DNA from 2 places in the Streptomyces sp. NPDC031418 genome. Region 2 is predicted to be linked to the other one. Evidence: riboswitches for the same ligand, from Rfam matches in the RefSeq annotation. Region 2 holds a riboswitch; the other holds the start of a gene.

Region 1 (7,763 bases), on a different contig from region 2:
CGTGGTCCTCCAGGAGTATCTGCCGCGCGAGGAGGCCGAGGACTGGATCGTGCACGCCTGCTTCGACCGGGACTCCGCCCCGCTCGCGCTGTTCACCGGGGTGAAGGTCCGCTCCTGGCCGCCGCACGCGGGCATGACGGCGACCGCGTACGTCGTCGACAACCCGGAACTCTCCGACCTCGCGGCCCGTTTCATCAAACAGATCGGCTTCAGCGGCATCATCGACCTCGACCTGCGCTTCGACCGGCGCGACGGACAGTACAAGCTCCTCGACTTCAACCCGCGCATGGGCGCCCAGTTCCGGCTCTTCGAGAGCGAGTCGGGGGTGGACGTCGTCCGCGCGATGCACCTGGACCTGACCGGCCGCACCGTTCCGGAGGGGGAACAGCGCGCCGGCCACCGTTACATCGTGGAGAACATCGACCTGCCCGCCCTCCTCGCCTACCGCCGCAGCGGCTATACGACGCCGCACGCACCGGCGAGGGCGAGCGGGACCGAACTGGCCTGGTTCGCGGGTGACGACCCGCTGCCGTTCCTCACGATGCTCGCCCGCTTCGTGCGCCCGGGCGCGAAGCACCTCTATCAGCTGTGGCGGACCAACCGCCGCGGCAGCAGCACCTCCACGAAGTAGGCAAGGCCACCGAGGGGTGGCGCACCGCGTCCTGGGGAGGGACTTCGTGATGCGACCGGTTGCAGTCATCGGGGCAGGGCCGTTCGGCCTGTCCACCGCCGCCCATCTACGGGCGCGCGGCATCCCCGCCCGGATCTTCGGCGACCCCATGGTCAGCTGGCGTGACCACATGCCCGAGGGCATGCTCCTGAAATCGACCCCCGCCGCCTCCAGCTTCCACTGCCCGCAGTCCGGCCACACCCTGGGCGACTACTGCGACGCGGCCGGGATCCGCCGCCTGGTGACCGACGAGGACATCATCCCGGCGGAGACGTTCATCGCCTATGGCGAGTGGTTCCAGCAGCGGCTGGTCCCCGACCTGGAGCGGGTGCGGGTCGTCTCGGTGGACCGGGACAGGAGCGGCGGCTTCGAACTGAAGCTGGACTCGGGGGAGTTGTTCACCGCGCGCGCGGTCGTCGTCGCCACCGGCCTGTCCGGGCTGGCGCATCTGCCCGCGGAACTGGCCGGTGCGGCGGCCGACGGCCCCGCCCCGGCGGGCCCGGTCTCGCACAGCTCCCAGCACCACGACCTCGGCCGCTTCGCCGGCAAGGAGCTGATCGTGATCGGCGCCGGCCAGTCCGCGCTGGAGACGGCGGCGCTCGCCGCCGAGGCGGGCGCACGCGTGCGCGTGGTCGCGCGCGGCCGCGGCCGGGTCGCCTTCGGCGCCCCGCCCTGGGGCCAGCCGAAGCTGCGCCCCGAGTCCCCGTTCGGCCGCGCCTGGTCGCTGTGGGCGCTCAGCTACCACGCGCAGCCCTACCGCCACCTGCCCGAGCCCACCCGCCACTACCTGGTCCGGCGGGTCCTCGGCCCGCTCGGCGCCTGGTGGCTGCGCGAGCGCTTCGAGAGTGCCGTGCAGGTGCAGGAGGTGCAGCGGGTGGTGAGCGCCGAGGCGCCGGACGGCACCCCCGTCCTCACCGTCCGCACCCACGGCGGCCGTACCGAGCGGCTCACCGCCGACCATGTCATCGCCGCGACCGGCTACCGCGTCGACATCGCGGCGATGGACTTCCTCGGCCATGAGCTGCGCACCCGGCTCGCGCTCAGCCGGGGCACGCCCAAGCTCGGTGCCGGCTTCGTCTCCTCCGTACCCGGCCTGTACTTCACCGGCCTGCCGGCGGCGTCGTCGTACGGACCGGTGATGCGCTTCGTGTGCGGTACGGACTTCGCCTCCCCGCGCCTGGCGAAGCACCTGGCCGCGGCCCACGGCTGAGCTCCGGGCCGACGCGGGGCGTCATCAGCGGGAAGACACACACCAGTTGGGGGTGATCAGCACACAAGTGCGCGCTGTGACAGATGAGTCGGCGGGGCGTGGTGTCCGTATTCTCTGATCATGGCACCCTCCCCCGCATATTCACTCATCGCCACCGACCTGGACGGAACCCTGCTGCGCGGTGACGACACCGTCTCCGACCGGTCGCTCGCCGCGCTCGCGCGGGCGGCGCGGGCCGGTGCCCGGCATCTGGTGGTCACGGGCCGCCCGGCCCCGCGGGTACGGCCCCTGCTGGCCGTGCTCGGCTGCACGGGGCTCGCGGTATGCGGGCAGGGCGCGCAGGTCTACGACGCCGGGGCCGGCCGTCTGGTGTGGTCGGTCCGGCTGGACCGGGAGCTGGCCGAGACGGCGCTCGGCAAGATCGAGGCGGAGGTGGGACAGGTCTTCGCCGCCGTCGACCAGGACGGGGTGGACGGGCTCACGCTCATCGAGCCCGGGTACCGGATGCCGCATCCGGCCCTGCCCGCCGTCCGGGTCGGCCGGCGCGACGACCTGTGGTGCGCGCCCATCAGCAAGGTGCTGCTGCGCCACGCCACCCTGTCGGACGACGAACTGGCGGCCACCGCGCGCGCGGTGGTGGGGTCGCTGGCGACGGTCACCATGTCGGGCCCGGGGATGGTGGAGCTCCAGCCGCGCGGGGTGACCAAGGCGACCGGGCTGGCGCTGGCCGCCGAGCGGCTCGGCACCGGCGCCGACCGGGCGCTGGCGTTCGGGGACATGCCCAACGACGTCCCGATGTTCGAGTGGGCCGGGCACGGGGTCGCCATGGCCAACGCGCATCCGGAACTGAAGGCGGTGGCCGACGAGGTCACCCTGTCGAACGAGGACGACGGCATCGCCGTCGTCCTCGAAAGACTCTTCCCTACCGACTGACCGGTTCTTCAGTAGGCACCGGCCGGTCGGGGACCTCAGTACGCGCCGAAGACGTTGTCGATGGACCCGTACCGCGCGGCGGCGTAGTTGCAGGCGGCCGTGATGTTCGCGACCGGGTCGTAGGGGTCGAAGGAGGTGCCGGCCACGTGGTAGGCCTGGAAGGTCGGGTCGATGACCTGGAGCAGGCCCTTGGAGGGGATGCCCGCGGCGGCGTTGGAGTCCCAGAGGTTGATGGCGTTCGGGTTGCCGGAGGACTCCCGCATGACATTGCGGTAGATGCCGTTGTAGGTGCCCGGGATGCCCTTCTGGGCCATGATCGCGAGCGACTCGCGGATCCAGCCGTCGAGGTTGTTCGGGTACCCGGCGAGCGTGGTGGAGGCCGTGGCGGTCGTGCCGGTGGCGGCGGACGCGGTGGTGGCGCCGATGAGCGGCAGGGCGAGGACGGCGACGCCGGTGCCGGCGACGGCGAGCGCGCGGACGAGGCGGTTGGTGCGGGGACGGCGGGGCTGAGCGGCAGCAGACATGGGGGCGTTCCTCTCCGGCGCCTGCGAGGTGAGCTGTCGGGTTCGGGCGGGGAGGTGCCCGGCCGTGCCCTGGAGGAGGCATGGCTTCACCCCTAGCCGGGCCGGTGCGGCGTGTGCCTTCCGGTCCGGCGGCTTACCTGGGTCCCCCGCTCCTGCCGTACGAATGGGTTCGTGGATGGGTATGCGGGCGGCGGCAGGATTCGGCGTCCGCCCGACGGCCCGGAACGTATGCGAGAGCACATGTCGGGAACAAGTACTGGATTCACACAACGCACTATTTGACCTTGGTCTGCGCCATATGGGGTACTTGATCCTTTGCGGTTGCCAATGCTCAACTCGCTTGCAGGGCAAGGAGGAAGCGGGCCTGCGGGGGAGGGGTGCCCGGGAGTGGCCGCGTGACCCAATTCACGGAATAGCAAGTCATTCCAAAACGGACATGAGGGATTCAAGGTACCCATTGGATCTAATGGGTGTAATGGATGTAATGGAGTTGCCCGCGCGGCGCGACAAGGCGCTCGGAGTTCTGTTAAGTCGATAGATGTCCGTTCTTACCATCCGATCGGAACCTTAGTGATCATGATCCGATGTCGACCGGGCTGGACCGGTGGGCGCTATCGGTGATCGAAACAGGACCGGATACGCTGACTCGAGTGATGGCAGCGACCTATCGACAAACCGTGTAATCGCCAGCAGACACCAGCAGACAGGAGACCCCTCGTGACCGTCGTCGGGCCGTTCGGGCTGAGCGTGCGGGACCAGGCTCTGGAAGCCGATGTCCAGGCCGGATTGACGGCTGTCGAGGAAGGCTTGCTCGAGGCCACCAAGAGCGAGGTTCCGTTCATCACGGAGGCCGCACAGCACCTCGTACGGGCCGGCGGGAAGCGGTTCAGGCCACTGCTCGTCATGCTCGCGGCGCAGTTCGGCGACCCCTACGCCCCGGGCGTGGTGCCGTCGGCCGTCGTCGTCGAGCTGACCCATCTGGCCACGCTGTACCACGACGACGTCATGGACGAGGCCGCCGTGCGGCGCGGCGTGGACAGCGCCAACACCCGCTGGGGCAACTCCGTCGCGGTCCTCACCGGCGACTTCCTCTTCGCCCGGGCCTCCCAGATCCTCGCCGACCTGGGCCCCGAGGCGGTCCGGGTCCAGGCCCTCGCGTTCGAACGGCTGGTCACCGGCCAGATCCTGGAGACCGCCGGTCCCTCGGACGGCCGTGACCCGGTCGAGCACTACCTGGACGTGCTCGCCGGCAAGACGGGCTCGCTGGTGGCGGTCTCCTGCCGGTTCGGCGCGATGATGTCCGGCGCCGACGAGACGGTCGTCGACGTCCTCACCCAGTACGGCGAGCGGCTCGGGGTCGCCTTCCAGCTCGCCGACGACGTCCTGGACATCGCCTCCGACTCGCACGAGTCCGGCAAGACCCCGGGCACCGACCTGCGCGAGGGCATCCCGACCCTCCCCGTGCTCCGGCTGCGCGAGCGGGCGGCCCGGCTGGGTCTGCCCGAGGACATCGCGCTGTGCGAGCTGCTCGACTCCGACCTCAGCGACGACGCACGGCACGCCGAGGTGCTGACCGCGCTGCGTGCCCACCCCGCGCTGGAGCAGGCCCGCCGGGACACGGTGCGGTACGCGGAGGAGGCGCGGGCCGCGCTGTCGCCGCTGCGGGAGTGCGACGCCAAGGTGGCGCTGCTGGAGCTGTGCGACGCGGTGGTCCACCGGGCCGGCTGACGCCCGTTCGACGGATGCCCTGCGGGCCCCGTGCGGGCCCCGTGTGGGCCCTGGGCGGGCCCGACCCCTACGGGTTCGAAGCGGTCGCAGCGCCTCCATGTCATACCCCAGGCGTACACGGAGTTGGCTCCGAGGTCTGACGCTTTCTCATGGCCGATTTGGTGAGATGGAAACCACGGAAATCACCACTCCTCACCGATTCGGGTGAGAATGGCGGCTCAGGTGGACCAGCGTGGGGACAGCCGCCGCCGACGACGGAGGTAAGGCACACATGGCACCGTACGAATCCGACGACGCACCGAGCGCTGCGCGGGACGAGGACGCGCGCTCCGGCCGACGCAAGGCCGCCCGGTACGCCGTGCCGGTCGCGGTGGTGGGAGTGGCGGCGGCCACCATCGGGCTGGTCCCGGCGCTCGCCAACTCCGGCGACCCGGACCTGCCCCGGGTCACCGCACAGCAGCTCATCGAGAAGATCGCCAAGTCGGACGTGCAGCAGCTGTCCGGCACCGTGAAGATCAGCACCGACCTCGGCCTGCCGAACCTCGGCGGCCTGGAGAACAGCCTCGCCTCCGGCGCGGGCAAGGGCGACGGCTCCTCCGCCGACCCGCAGGCCAAGCTCACCGAGCTGGTCTCCGGCACGCACACGCTGCGCGTCGCCGCCGACGGCCCCGACCGGCAGAAGCTGTCGCTGCTGGAGACCGGCGCCGAGTACAGCATCATCCACAACGGCCGGGACGTCTGGGGGTACGACAGCCGGAGCAACCAGGTCCACCACAGCACCAAGGCTGCTCCCGGCGCCCGGCACGGGGAGCGCGCGGGCGAGCCGCCGGCCACGCCCAAGGACTTCGCCGACCAGGCCCTGAAGGCGGTGGACGACACCACGTCCGTCACCGTCGACGGCACCGCGCAGGTCGCCGGGCGGGACGCCTACAAGCTGCTGATCAAGCCCAGGCAGTCGGGCACCACGGTCGGCGCGATCAGCATCGCCGTCGACGCGAAGACGGGCCTGCCGCTGAAGTTCACGCTGACCCCGAAGAGCGGCGGCGCCGCCGTCGTCGACGTGGGCTTCACCCGGGTCTCCTTCGCCAAGCCGGCCGCCGCCACCTTCGACTTCACCCCGCCCAAGGGCGCGAAGGTCACCGAGGACAAGCAGGACCACAAGGCCCGCGAGCACGCTCCGGCGGCGGGCCGGGACTTCGCCCGGGGGTTCGATCCGGCCGAGGTGCTGGGCAAGGGCTGGTCGTCCGTGGCCACCTTCGACACCGGTGCCAAGGGCGGCCTGCCCACCGGCGCCAAGGGCGGTGACCTCGGTGGCTTCCTCGGCTCGCTCGGCGATCACGTCTCCGGGAAGTTCGGCAAGGGCACGGTCTTCTCCACCCGCCTGGTCAACGCGCTGATCACCGACAACGGCAAGGTGTACGCCGGAGCGGTGACCAAGGAGGCCCTGGTGAAGGCGGCCAACGAGGGCAAGTAGGCCCTGCCGGGGGGCGGGGCCGGGCCCCGGGGAGGCGGCCTTCGCCTCCCCGGGCGGGCACGGGACGAGGGGGAGCCGATGGGCGAGCCGTCACAGGACCTGCGCGCTTCAGGGGACGCGGACCCACGCGCCGCCGACCCACCTGCCGCCGACCCGCCTGTCGCGGACCCACCTGCCGCCGACCCGCCTGTCGCCGACCCGCCTGTCGCGGACCCGCACGCCGCTGGCCCGCACGCCGTGGCGGACGCCCCGCCGTATGCCATCGCCACCCGCGGCCTCACCAAGCGCTACCGCGGCGGACAGCTCGCCGTCGACGGCCTGGACCTGACCGTCCCGGCGGGCAGCGTCTTCGGCTTCCTCGGCCCGAACGGCTCCGGCAAGACCACCACCATCCGCATGCTGATGGGCCTGATCGAGCCGACCTCCGGCACCGCCCGGGTACTGGGCCGCCCGATGCCCCGGGCGGCCCGTGCCGTGCTGCCCCAGGTGGGCGCGCTCATCGAGGGCCCCGCGCTGTACGGCTTCCTCTCCGGCCGGGACAACCTGCTGCGCTACGACGCCGCCGACCCGACCGCCGACCCCCGCACCCGGTACGCACGCGTCGCCGCTGCGCTGGACCGGGTGGGTCTCACCGCCGCGTCCGGCAAGAAGGCGAGCGCCTACTCGCTCGGCATGAAACAGCGCCTGGGACTGGCCGCCGCCCTGCTCCAGCCGCGCCGGCTGCTCGTCCTGGACGAGCCGACCAACGGCCTCGACCCGCAGGGCATGCGCGAGATCCGCACCCTGGTCAGGGAGTTGGCCGCCGACGGCACCACCGTGTTCCTCTCCTCGCACCTGCTCGACGAGATCGAGCAGGTCTGCACCCACGCGGCGGTCATGACGCAGGGCCGGCTCGTCGTGCAGGGCTCGGTGGCCGAGCTGGCGGCCGGGGCGCGCGGGCGGCTGGCGGTGACCACTCCGGACCCGGCCGAGGCGGCCCGGGTGCTCAAGGAGCTGGGGCTCGCGGATGTCACCACCGACGGCGACCGGGTCACCGGGGAACCACCCGCGCGGGACCTCGCCGAGGTGAACGCGGCCCTGGTCGCGGCCGGCATAAGAGTGCGCGGCTTCACGCTCGAACGGGCCTCGCTGGAGGACGCGTTCGTGGCGCTGACCGGGGAGGGCTTCGATGTCACGGGCTGAGACCCTGCCGGGCGGGGCTGAGAGCCTGCCGGGCGGGGGTGA
Region 2 (7,763 bases):
TTCGAAAGACTTTCTGTCGGTGGCCGGCCGAGGACGTGTCGTCGGTGGCCGGCCGATGGCCGAGGCTGCTGCTCAGCCGACGGTACCGGTCACTGGTCGGAGGCGTCGGACTTGTCGATCCCGTCCCAGACGTTCGCGTACCAGGGCCGGTGGGCGGCGCGCAGGTCGGTGCGGGACTGCCGGGCCGCGCCGGGGTCGACCACCACGTACCCGGTCTCGCCGGGCATCACGTAGTGCAGCCGCCGCCGGATCTGCTGCTCGGCGTAGGAGTCGTCCTGCCAGCGCGCCTTGAGGTCGCGCAGCTGCTCCACGCGCTCGCGCGCCTGTTCCTGCTGCCGCTGGAGGTCGGAGATCTGGGCGCGCTGGGAGACGTACTGCCGCATCGGGTACGCGAGGGCGACGATCAGCGAGCACAGCACCAGCGCGAGCAGCGCCGCCCGTCCGGTGAGCCGGGAGCGGCGGGCCTGCCGTTTGGTCTGGGAGCGGTAGACCCGGGCCGCGGTCTGCTCGCCGAGCAGCCGCAGCCTGGTCGCGGTGGAGAAACGGTCCCGGTCCTTCACGGCCATCTGGCGTACCGCCTCCCCTTGTCTGTCGCCTGCTGCTCGCACACGTGCGTACGTCCCCGGACACGGTACGGGACCGGGTACGGGGACGTACGTACGACTGGCGAGGACTTAGCCCCTACTGGCTCAGCCCTCTGCCGGCTCGGCTGTCTGCCGGCTCAGCCCTTGAAGCGCGGGAAGGCGCTGCGGCCGGCGTACACCGCGGCGTCGTCGAGGATCTCCTCGATGCGCAGCAGCTGGTTGTACTTGGCGACGCGCTCGGAGCGGGCCGGGGCACCGGTCTTGATCTGGCCGCAGTTGGTGGCGACGGCCAGGTCGGCGATGGTGACGTCCTCGGTCTCGCCGGAGCGGTGGGACATCATGCACTTGAAGCCGTTGCGCTGGGCCAGCTCGACGGCGTCCAGGGTCTCGGTCAGCGAGCCGATCTGGTTGACCTTGACCAGCAGGGCGTTGGCGGTGCCCTCCTCGATGCCGCGGGCGAGGCGCTCGGGGTTGGTGACGAACAGGTCGTCGCCGACCAGCTGGACCTTGTCACCGAGCTTGTCGGTGATGGTCTTCCAGCCGTCCCAGTCGTCCTCGAACAGCGGGTCCTCGATGGAGACCAGCGGGTACGCCTCGACCAGCTCGGCGTAGTACTCGGTCATCTCGGCGGCCGAGCGGTTCTTGCCCTCGAAGACGTAGGAGCCGTCCTTGTAGAACTCGGACGCGGCCACGTCGAGGGCGAGGGCGATCTGCTCGCCGGGGGTGTAGCCGGCCTCCTTGATCGCCTCCAGGATGAGGTCCAGGGCCTCACGGTTGGAGCCGAGGTTCGGGGCGAAGCCGCCCTCGTCGCCGAGGCCGGTGGCCAGGCCCTTGTTCTTCAGGACCTTCTTCAGGGTGTGGTAGACCTCGGCACCCCAGCGCAGGGCCTCGGAGAAGGACTCCGCGCCGATCGGGGCGATCATGAACTCCTGGATGTCCACGTTGGAGTCGGCGTGCGAGCCGCCGTTCAGGATGTTCATCATCGGCACCGGCAGCAGGTGCGCGTTCGGGCCGCCCAGGTAGCGGAAGAGGGGGAGGTCGCTGGCCTCGGAGGCGGCGTGGGCGACGGCGAGGGAGACGCCGAGGATGGCGTTGGCGCCGAGGGAGCCCTTGTTGTCGGTGGCGTCCAGGTCGAACATGGCCTGGTCGATCAGGCGCTGCTCGGTGGCGTCGTAGCCGACCAGCTCGGGGCCGATCTGCTCGATGACGGCCAGGACGGCCTTCTCGACACCCTTGCCCAGGTAGCGGTTCGGGTCGCCGTCGCGGAGCTCGATGGCCTCGAAGGCGCCGGTCGAGGCGCCGGACGGGACGGCGGCACGACCCGTGCTGCCGTCGTCGAGGCCGACCTCGACCTCGACCGTGGGGTTGCCTCGGGAGTCCAGGATTTCCCGGGCTACGACGACGTCGATGGACGGCACGAGCATCTCCTTCTTGGATGTGACGCTGGAAGTGCGGGGCGGTCTGCCTTACGGCTGTGCCTTGCGACTAGAGCCTAACCGCCCCAGGGCCATCGGCCAGCCGACCGACCGGCCCGTGGACGGGGAAGGACACGCAGACGGTACCCATTGTTCACCGTCGGAACAAAGGGGGGTGCGGAAGAACAGCGGACGACGGCTCGGCAAAGAGGACGACGGCTCGGCAAAGAGCCGGGCCGGCCCGGAGTGGCCGAGGGCCGGTCATGGAAAAGCCCCGCCCCGGCGCGTACGGGGGAGAACGCGCCGGGGCGGGGGGCCCGCGGGGACGGGGGGTCGGCCCTCACCGGGGCTTCACTCGGCGACGAGTGTGGGGGGCCCGGTGGTGAGGGCGCTGTGGCTCTGCGCGGGGCCGCGGGTCACTTCAGGTGCAGCTGCTGGCCCGGGTAGATCAGGTCGGCGTCCGTGACGATGTCCTTGTTCAGGTCGAACAGCTTCTTCCAGCCGCCCTGGACGTGGTGCTTCTCGGCGATGGTGCTGAGGGTGTCGCCCGCGACGACCTTGTACTCGCCGTCGCCCTTCTTGACCTTCTTGCCGGTCGGCGTGGTCACGGTCTTGCTCGGGGACGGGGTGGTGCGCTGGGTGGAGCGGGTGGCGGCCTGCCCGTCGGTGGAGCGGCTGGTGGTGCCGGTGCTCTTGGTCGTGGAGCCGGTGCTCTTGGTCGTGGAGCCGCCGGCCGGGGCGGAGCCGTTGTACGGCGTGCTCGTCAGGCCCGTGCCGCAGACCGGCCAGGCGCCCTTGCCCTGCGCGGCGAGGACCTTCTCGGCGACGGAGATCTGCTGCGCCTTGCTGGCCTTGTCGGCGGTCGAGGCGTAGGCGGTGCCGCCGTACGCGGCCCAGGTGGAGGCGGAGAACTGGAGACCGCCGTAGAAGCCGTTGCCGGTGTTGATGGCCCAGTTGCCGCCGGACTCGCACTGGGCGACGGCGTCCCACTGGGAGGCGGTGGCGGCGGAGGCGTTGCCGGCCGCCATCAGCGGGGCGGCGACGGCGGCACCGGCGACACCGGCGAGTGCGACGGCGCGGACGGCCTTGGACGGACGACGGTGCTTGCCCTTGCCGGAAAACAGCATGGATCATCCCCTCACCGACGCCTGCGAGGTGAGCTGTCGGGTTCGGGCCGGTTGAGTTGCCCGGCCGCACTCCGCTTGCGCGGGGCGCGGCTTCACCCCAAGCCGGTTCCGGCCTCAACGGCCGGTCACGGCACCTACCTTGGTTCCCCCGCTCCTGCCTGCGGCGCTCGAAGCGACGACTGTTCCCGGGTGGCCGCTGGCAGGATTCGGCGTTGCGACCGCCGGGGCTCGCGGTGGCGAGCGGTCCTGACCGTAGACACGCGATCGGCGGAATTTCAAAGACGATCAGGGCTTCTGAGACTCATCCCACACTTTCGCCAAAACGGACATTAGCGATCAAGCGGGGCGTCAACTGGCCCTAATTTACGCCCGTTTCGGTACCGACTTTCAGCGTCTGACCGGCACTGATGTCGTTCGGGTCGGACCCGATGGACTTCTGGTTCTCGGCGTAGAGGGCATGCCATCCGCCGTCGACCCCAAGGGAGTCCGCAATGGAGGTGAGAGAGTCCCCCGCGCGCACGGTGTAAGTCTCCGGCCGACGGGAGGCATGGCGGCCCGAAGCGGCGTCGTTCTGATCGTTTGTCACGCTTTCGTCCGCACTGTCCCCACGGTGACGCCCGCCACTGCCGAGCGAACCGGTGTCCACCAGGCTCCAGGAGCCGGCGCTCTGCTGGGTCGGGTCCGGATCGTCCGCTTCCGGCGCGTCCGGGGTGGAAGTGTCGCTTTCCTTGGGGTTCTGGCTGCCGGTCGGCGCGGAGGTGCCCGGCTTCGGGGTGCCGCTCGGGGTGGAGCCGTGCGCCTTGCCGTGGTGCGCGCCGGAACCCTTGCCCGTACCCGAGGAGGGGGTCGAGGCGGGGTCCTGGGTCGAGGTGGAGGGGCCGGAGGAGCCGGCGCCGCCGGAGCCGGTGCCGCTGTCCGTGCCGGAACCGGAAGCCGAGCCCGTCGAGTCCGCCGAACCGGTCGAGCCCGTCGAGCCCGTCGTCGGGTCGGACGACGTACCCGAATCCGACGAGCCGGACGAACCGGAGCTGTCCGTGGAACCGGACGCGTCACCCGTGCCGCCGGAGCCACCGGAGCCGCCGACGCCCGTGTCGACGTCCACCGAGCCGGAGTTCGCGGTCAGCCCGGACAGCAGGGCGCAGGTGGCCCAGGGCGTGGTGCCCTTGTCGGCGAGGATCTTCTCGGCGACCGCGATCTGCTGCGAACGGCTCGCCTGGTCGGGGCTGCTGGCGTAGCGCGTGCCGCCGTATTTGGCCCAGTCGTCCTGGGATATCTGGAGACCGCCGTAGTACCCGTTGCCGGTGTTCGCGCTCCAGGAGCCGCCGCTCTCGCACTCGGCGACCTTGTCCCAGGTGGTTCCGTCGGCCGCGTTGGCGCTCGCGGCGCCGAGGAGCGGGATCGCGATGGCGGAGCCGGTCACTCCGGCCGCGACGAGGAGGGCCGGAGCCTGACGGGGGCGACGGTGACGACCGTTCCCGGAGAGCATGCGGAAGCCTTTCGTGCGACAACAGGAGCGGCGTGGCGGTTGGTGCGGGGCGCCACGCTGATGGGTGAACGTATCGGCAACGATCACTTGTCACAAGTTCATGCCGCGCAGATCACGTGAAGATCACAGAGCTGATGGTGTGTCACCTCGCCCCGCGGGGTATCGGGTCGGCCGGTGTTCAGGCGCGCGGCGTGAACTCCACCGGCAGGGTGCGCAGGCCCCGCATGATGAGCCCGCCGCGCCAGCGCAGCTCGGCCGGATCGGCCGCGAGCCGCAGGTCGGGCAGGCGGGTGAACAGCGTGGCGAGCGCGCTCTGGCCCTCCAGCCGGGCGAGCGGGGCGCCCAGGCAGTAGTGGATGCCGTGGCCGTAGCCGAGGTGCTGGTTGTCCCGTCGGCCGAGGTCCAGCACGTCCGGGTCGGCGAACCGCTCCGGGTCCCGGTCGGCGGCGGCGAGCACCACGAGCACCGGGTCGCCGGGGGCGATGTCCTGGCCGCCGATGGTCAGCGGCTCGGTCGCGAACCGCCAGGTGGCCAGCTCCACCGGGCCGTCGAAGCGCAGCAGCTCCTCGACACCGGTCTCCAGCAGGTCCCGTTCGCCGCGGGCCAGGGACGCCTGGAGCCGGGTCCGCTGGCCGGGGTGGGTGAGCAGCGCGTAGGTGCCGTTGCCGATGAGGTTGACGGTCGTCTCGAAACCGGCGAACAGCAGGATGAACGCCATCGCCGCGGCCTCGTTCTCGGTGAGGTGCTCGCCGTGGTCGGAGGCGCGGATGAGACCGGAGATGAGGTCCTCGCCGGGCACCGGCTCCGCGGGCAGCGCCGCGCGCTTCTTGTGGATCAGCTCGGCGAGGTAGCCGCGCATCTTCTTGACGGACCGCGCGACCCCGCCCCGGGGTCCGCCGCCGTGCCGGATCATCATCCCCGCCCAGTCCCGGAAGTCGTCCTGGTCCTCGCGCGGGACACCGAGCAGGTCACAGATGGCGTAGATGGGCAGCGGGAAGGCGAACTCGTGGATGAGGTCGGCCGAGCCCCGGGCCGCGAACCCGTCGATGAGGCGGTCGGTCAGCTCCTGCACCCGGGGCGCGAACTCGGCGACCCGGCGGGGCGTGAACGCCTTGCTCACCAGCCGGCGCAGCCGCGTGTGGTCCGGCGGGTCGATGTTCAGCAGGTGCGTCATCAGCTCGGCCTTGCGCTCCCCGGGGATACCGGTCTTCCCCTTGGCGTGCGCGGGCTCGTCGTGGTGCGCCGGGTTCTTGCTGAGCCGCTGGTCGGCGAGGGCCTGCTTGGCATCGGCGTACCGGGTGACCAGCCAGGCCTCGACCCCGCTGGGCAACCGGGTCCACCGCACCGGCGCGTGCTCCCGCAGCCACGCGTAGGCGGGGTAGGGGTCGGCGGCGAACTCCCAGCTGAAGAGGGCGGGAGGGGCGGGAGGGGGGACGGGTCCGGGGGTGCCGGGGGTGGCGTCGGGGGTGGTCGGGGGGTGGGGCAGCTCGGTCACCTCTCGACGGTATCCGGCTGCGCCCCCTTCCCCTCGCGCCTCCCCCTTGTGACGCCTTCTCCCCTGGTACGCCTTCTCCCCTTGTTGCACCTTCTCGTGCCTGTTACGCCTTCTCCTCCGGCAGTCCCTCCGCCGCCCGTATCGCGTCGCGGTAGACGCGGGCCGCCGCGCGCAGGGCCGCCTCCGGGTCGGTGCCGTTCGCCTCGGCGTGGGCGGCCAGGGCGAGGAGTTCATAGCCGACGCCCTCGCCCGTGGGCAGCGGGACGTCCAGGCCGGCCGTGCGGGCGCGGGAGGCGAGCTTGGCGGCGAGGGCCAGGCCGGGCTGGCCGAGCGGGACGCCCTCGGTGACCGAGTCGCGCTGCTTCTCCTCGGCCTTGGTGCGCAGCCAGTGCGCCTTGACGTCCTCCGGGGTCTCGGCCTTCTCGTCGCCGAAGACATGCGGGTGGCGGTGGATCAGCTTGGCGACGATGCCGCCGGCCACGTCGTCGATGGAGAACGGCGCGTCCGGGTGCTCCTCGGCGATCCGGGAGTGGAAGACCACCTGGAGCAGCACGTCGCCCAGCTCCTCGCGCAGCTCCACCCGGTCCCCGGCCTCGATCGCCTCGACCAGCTCGTACATCTCCTCGATGCCGTGCTTGGCCAGGCCCTCGTGGGTCTGCCGGGAGGACCACGGGCACTCGGCCCGGATCTGGTCCATCACCTGGACGAGGTCGAGCACGCGCGCGCCCGGCAGGTCGTAGGAGGCGGGCAGCAGCTCCAGCTCCGGCATGGCGACACGGCCGGAGCCGGCCAGCCGGGCCAGGCCGTCGGTGAGCGCGGGCTCGCCCTCGCCGGTCGCCACGACCACCACCGTCCGCCCACCCGCACAGGCGTCGACCAGCTCCTGTGCGGTGGGGGCGGCCTCGGCCACCGCTATCCCGGCCTCCCGCAGATAGGGCAGCTGCGGATGCGCGCCGTCCGCGCAGAGCACGGCGTCGGCGGCGTGCAGGGCCTGCCAGGCGGGCCAGGACAGCAGGCCGGGGGCGACCCGGTGGCTGGTGGTGAGCAGGACGACGCGACCGGGGCCGGCGGACCCCGCGGGGTCGGCGGCGGGGCCGGTGCCGGTGGCTTCGCGGATGGATTCGTTCACGATCCGAACGTAACCCACCGCGGAACCCGAGCGGATCCGGTTATCCACAGGGCGAAGGGATCCTGTGATCGTATGACCGGCTGGTGGTCCTCCGCGGCTCCTCCGCGGCTCCTCCGCGGCTCCTCGGCCGCGTCCTACGCCGTGAGCGGCTGTCCGCCCGACACCTCGGTGACCTCCCGCACCCAGGGCGTCTTCGCGTCCACCCGGCTGCTCTTCTGCACGTCCCAGGCGCCGTAGCGCGGGTTGAGGTCGACGTGGAGTTCCGCGGACGCCTTGGCCAGGGCCTTCCAGAAGGCGGGCTGGGAGGCGTCGGTGCCGAGCTTGGCGCCGAGCTTCTGCGCCTCCAGCCGGAGCCGCAGATTGTCGTCGAGACGGGCCGGCGCGATGCCGTACTTCTGGAGCCAGGCCGTCTCCAGCCCCTTGGCGCCGCCCGCCTGCTGCTCCAGCCCGGTGCGCAGCTGCTGGAGCTCCTTGGGGGTGACCGTGACGCCCTCGTCCTGCGCGGCCCGGTGCAGCACCCGGTCGAG

What was found. Region 2 has a riboswitch for cyclic di-AMP ahead of ACZ5CZ_RS26950 (transglycosylase family protein). Riboswitches for the same ligand answer to the same signal wherever they lie in the genome.
Region 1: linked by a shared signal. The riboswitch ahead of ACZ5CZ_RS12755 (transglycosylase SLT domain-containing protein) and the one ahead of ACZ5CZ_RS26950 (transglycosylase family protein) in region 2 are both predicted to bind cyclic di-AMP.

The regions. Positions count from the first base shown of each region.
Region 1 is NZ_JBVIJC010000008.1:10,748-18,510, reverse strand. Features, by position in the region: gene ACZ5CZ_RS12770 (carboxylate--amine ligase) at 1-631, shown strand, start outside; gene ACZ5CZ_RS12765 (FAD-dependent oxidoreductase) at 678-1,880, shown strand; gene ACZ5CZ_RS12760 (HAD family hydrolase) at 2,001-2,813, shown strand; gene ACZ5CZ_RS12755 (transglycosylase SLT domain-containing protein) at 2,849-3,337, opposite strand; cyclic di-AMP (ydaO/yuaA leader) riboswitch at 3,343-3,522, opposite strand; gene ACZ5CZ_RS12750 (polyprenyl synthetase family protein) at 4,055-5,065, shown strand; gene ACZ5CZ_RS12745 (LolA family protein) at 5,337-6,539, shown strand; gene ACZ5CZ_RS12740 (ABC transporter ATP-binding protein) at 6,618-7,721, shown strand; gene ACZ5CZ_RS12735 (ABC transporter permease) at 7,708-7,763, shown strand, end outside.
Region 2 is NZ_JBVIJC010000019.1:85,005-92,767, forward strand. Features, by position in the region: gene ACZ5CZ_RS26940 (FtsB family cell division protein) at 90-566, opposite strand; gene eno (phosphopyruvate hydratase) at 722-2,002, opposite strand; gene ACZ5CZ_RS26950 (transglycosylase family protein) at 2,416-3,126, opposite strand; cyclic di-AMP (ydaO/yuaA leader) riboswitch at 3,130-3,302, opposite strand; gene ACZ5CZ_RS26955 (transglycosylase family protein) at 3,485-4,612, opposite strand; gene ACZ5CZ_RS26960 (cytochrome P450 family protein) at 4,791-6,107, opposite strand; gene ACZ5CZ_RS26965 (nucleoside triphosphate pyrophosphohydrolase) at 6,211-7,236, opposite strand; gene ACZ5CZ_RS26970 (SurA N-terminal domain-containing protein) at 7,371-7,763, opposite strand, start outside.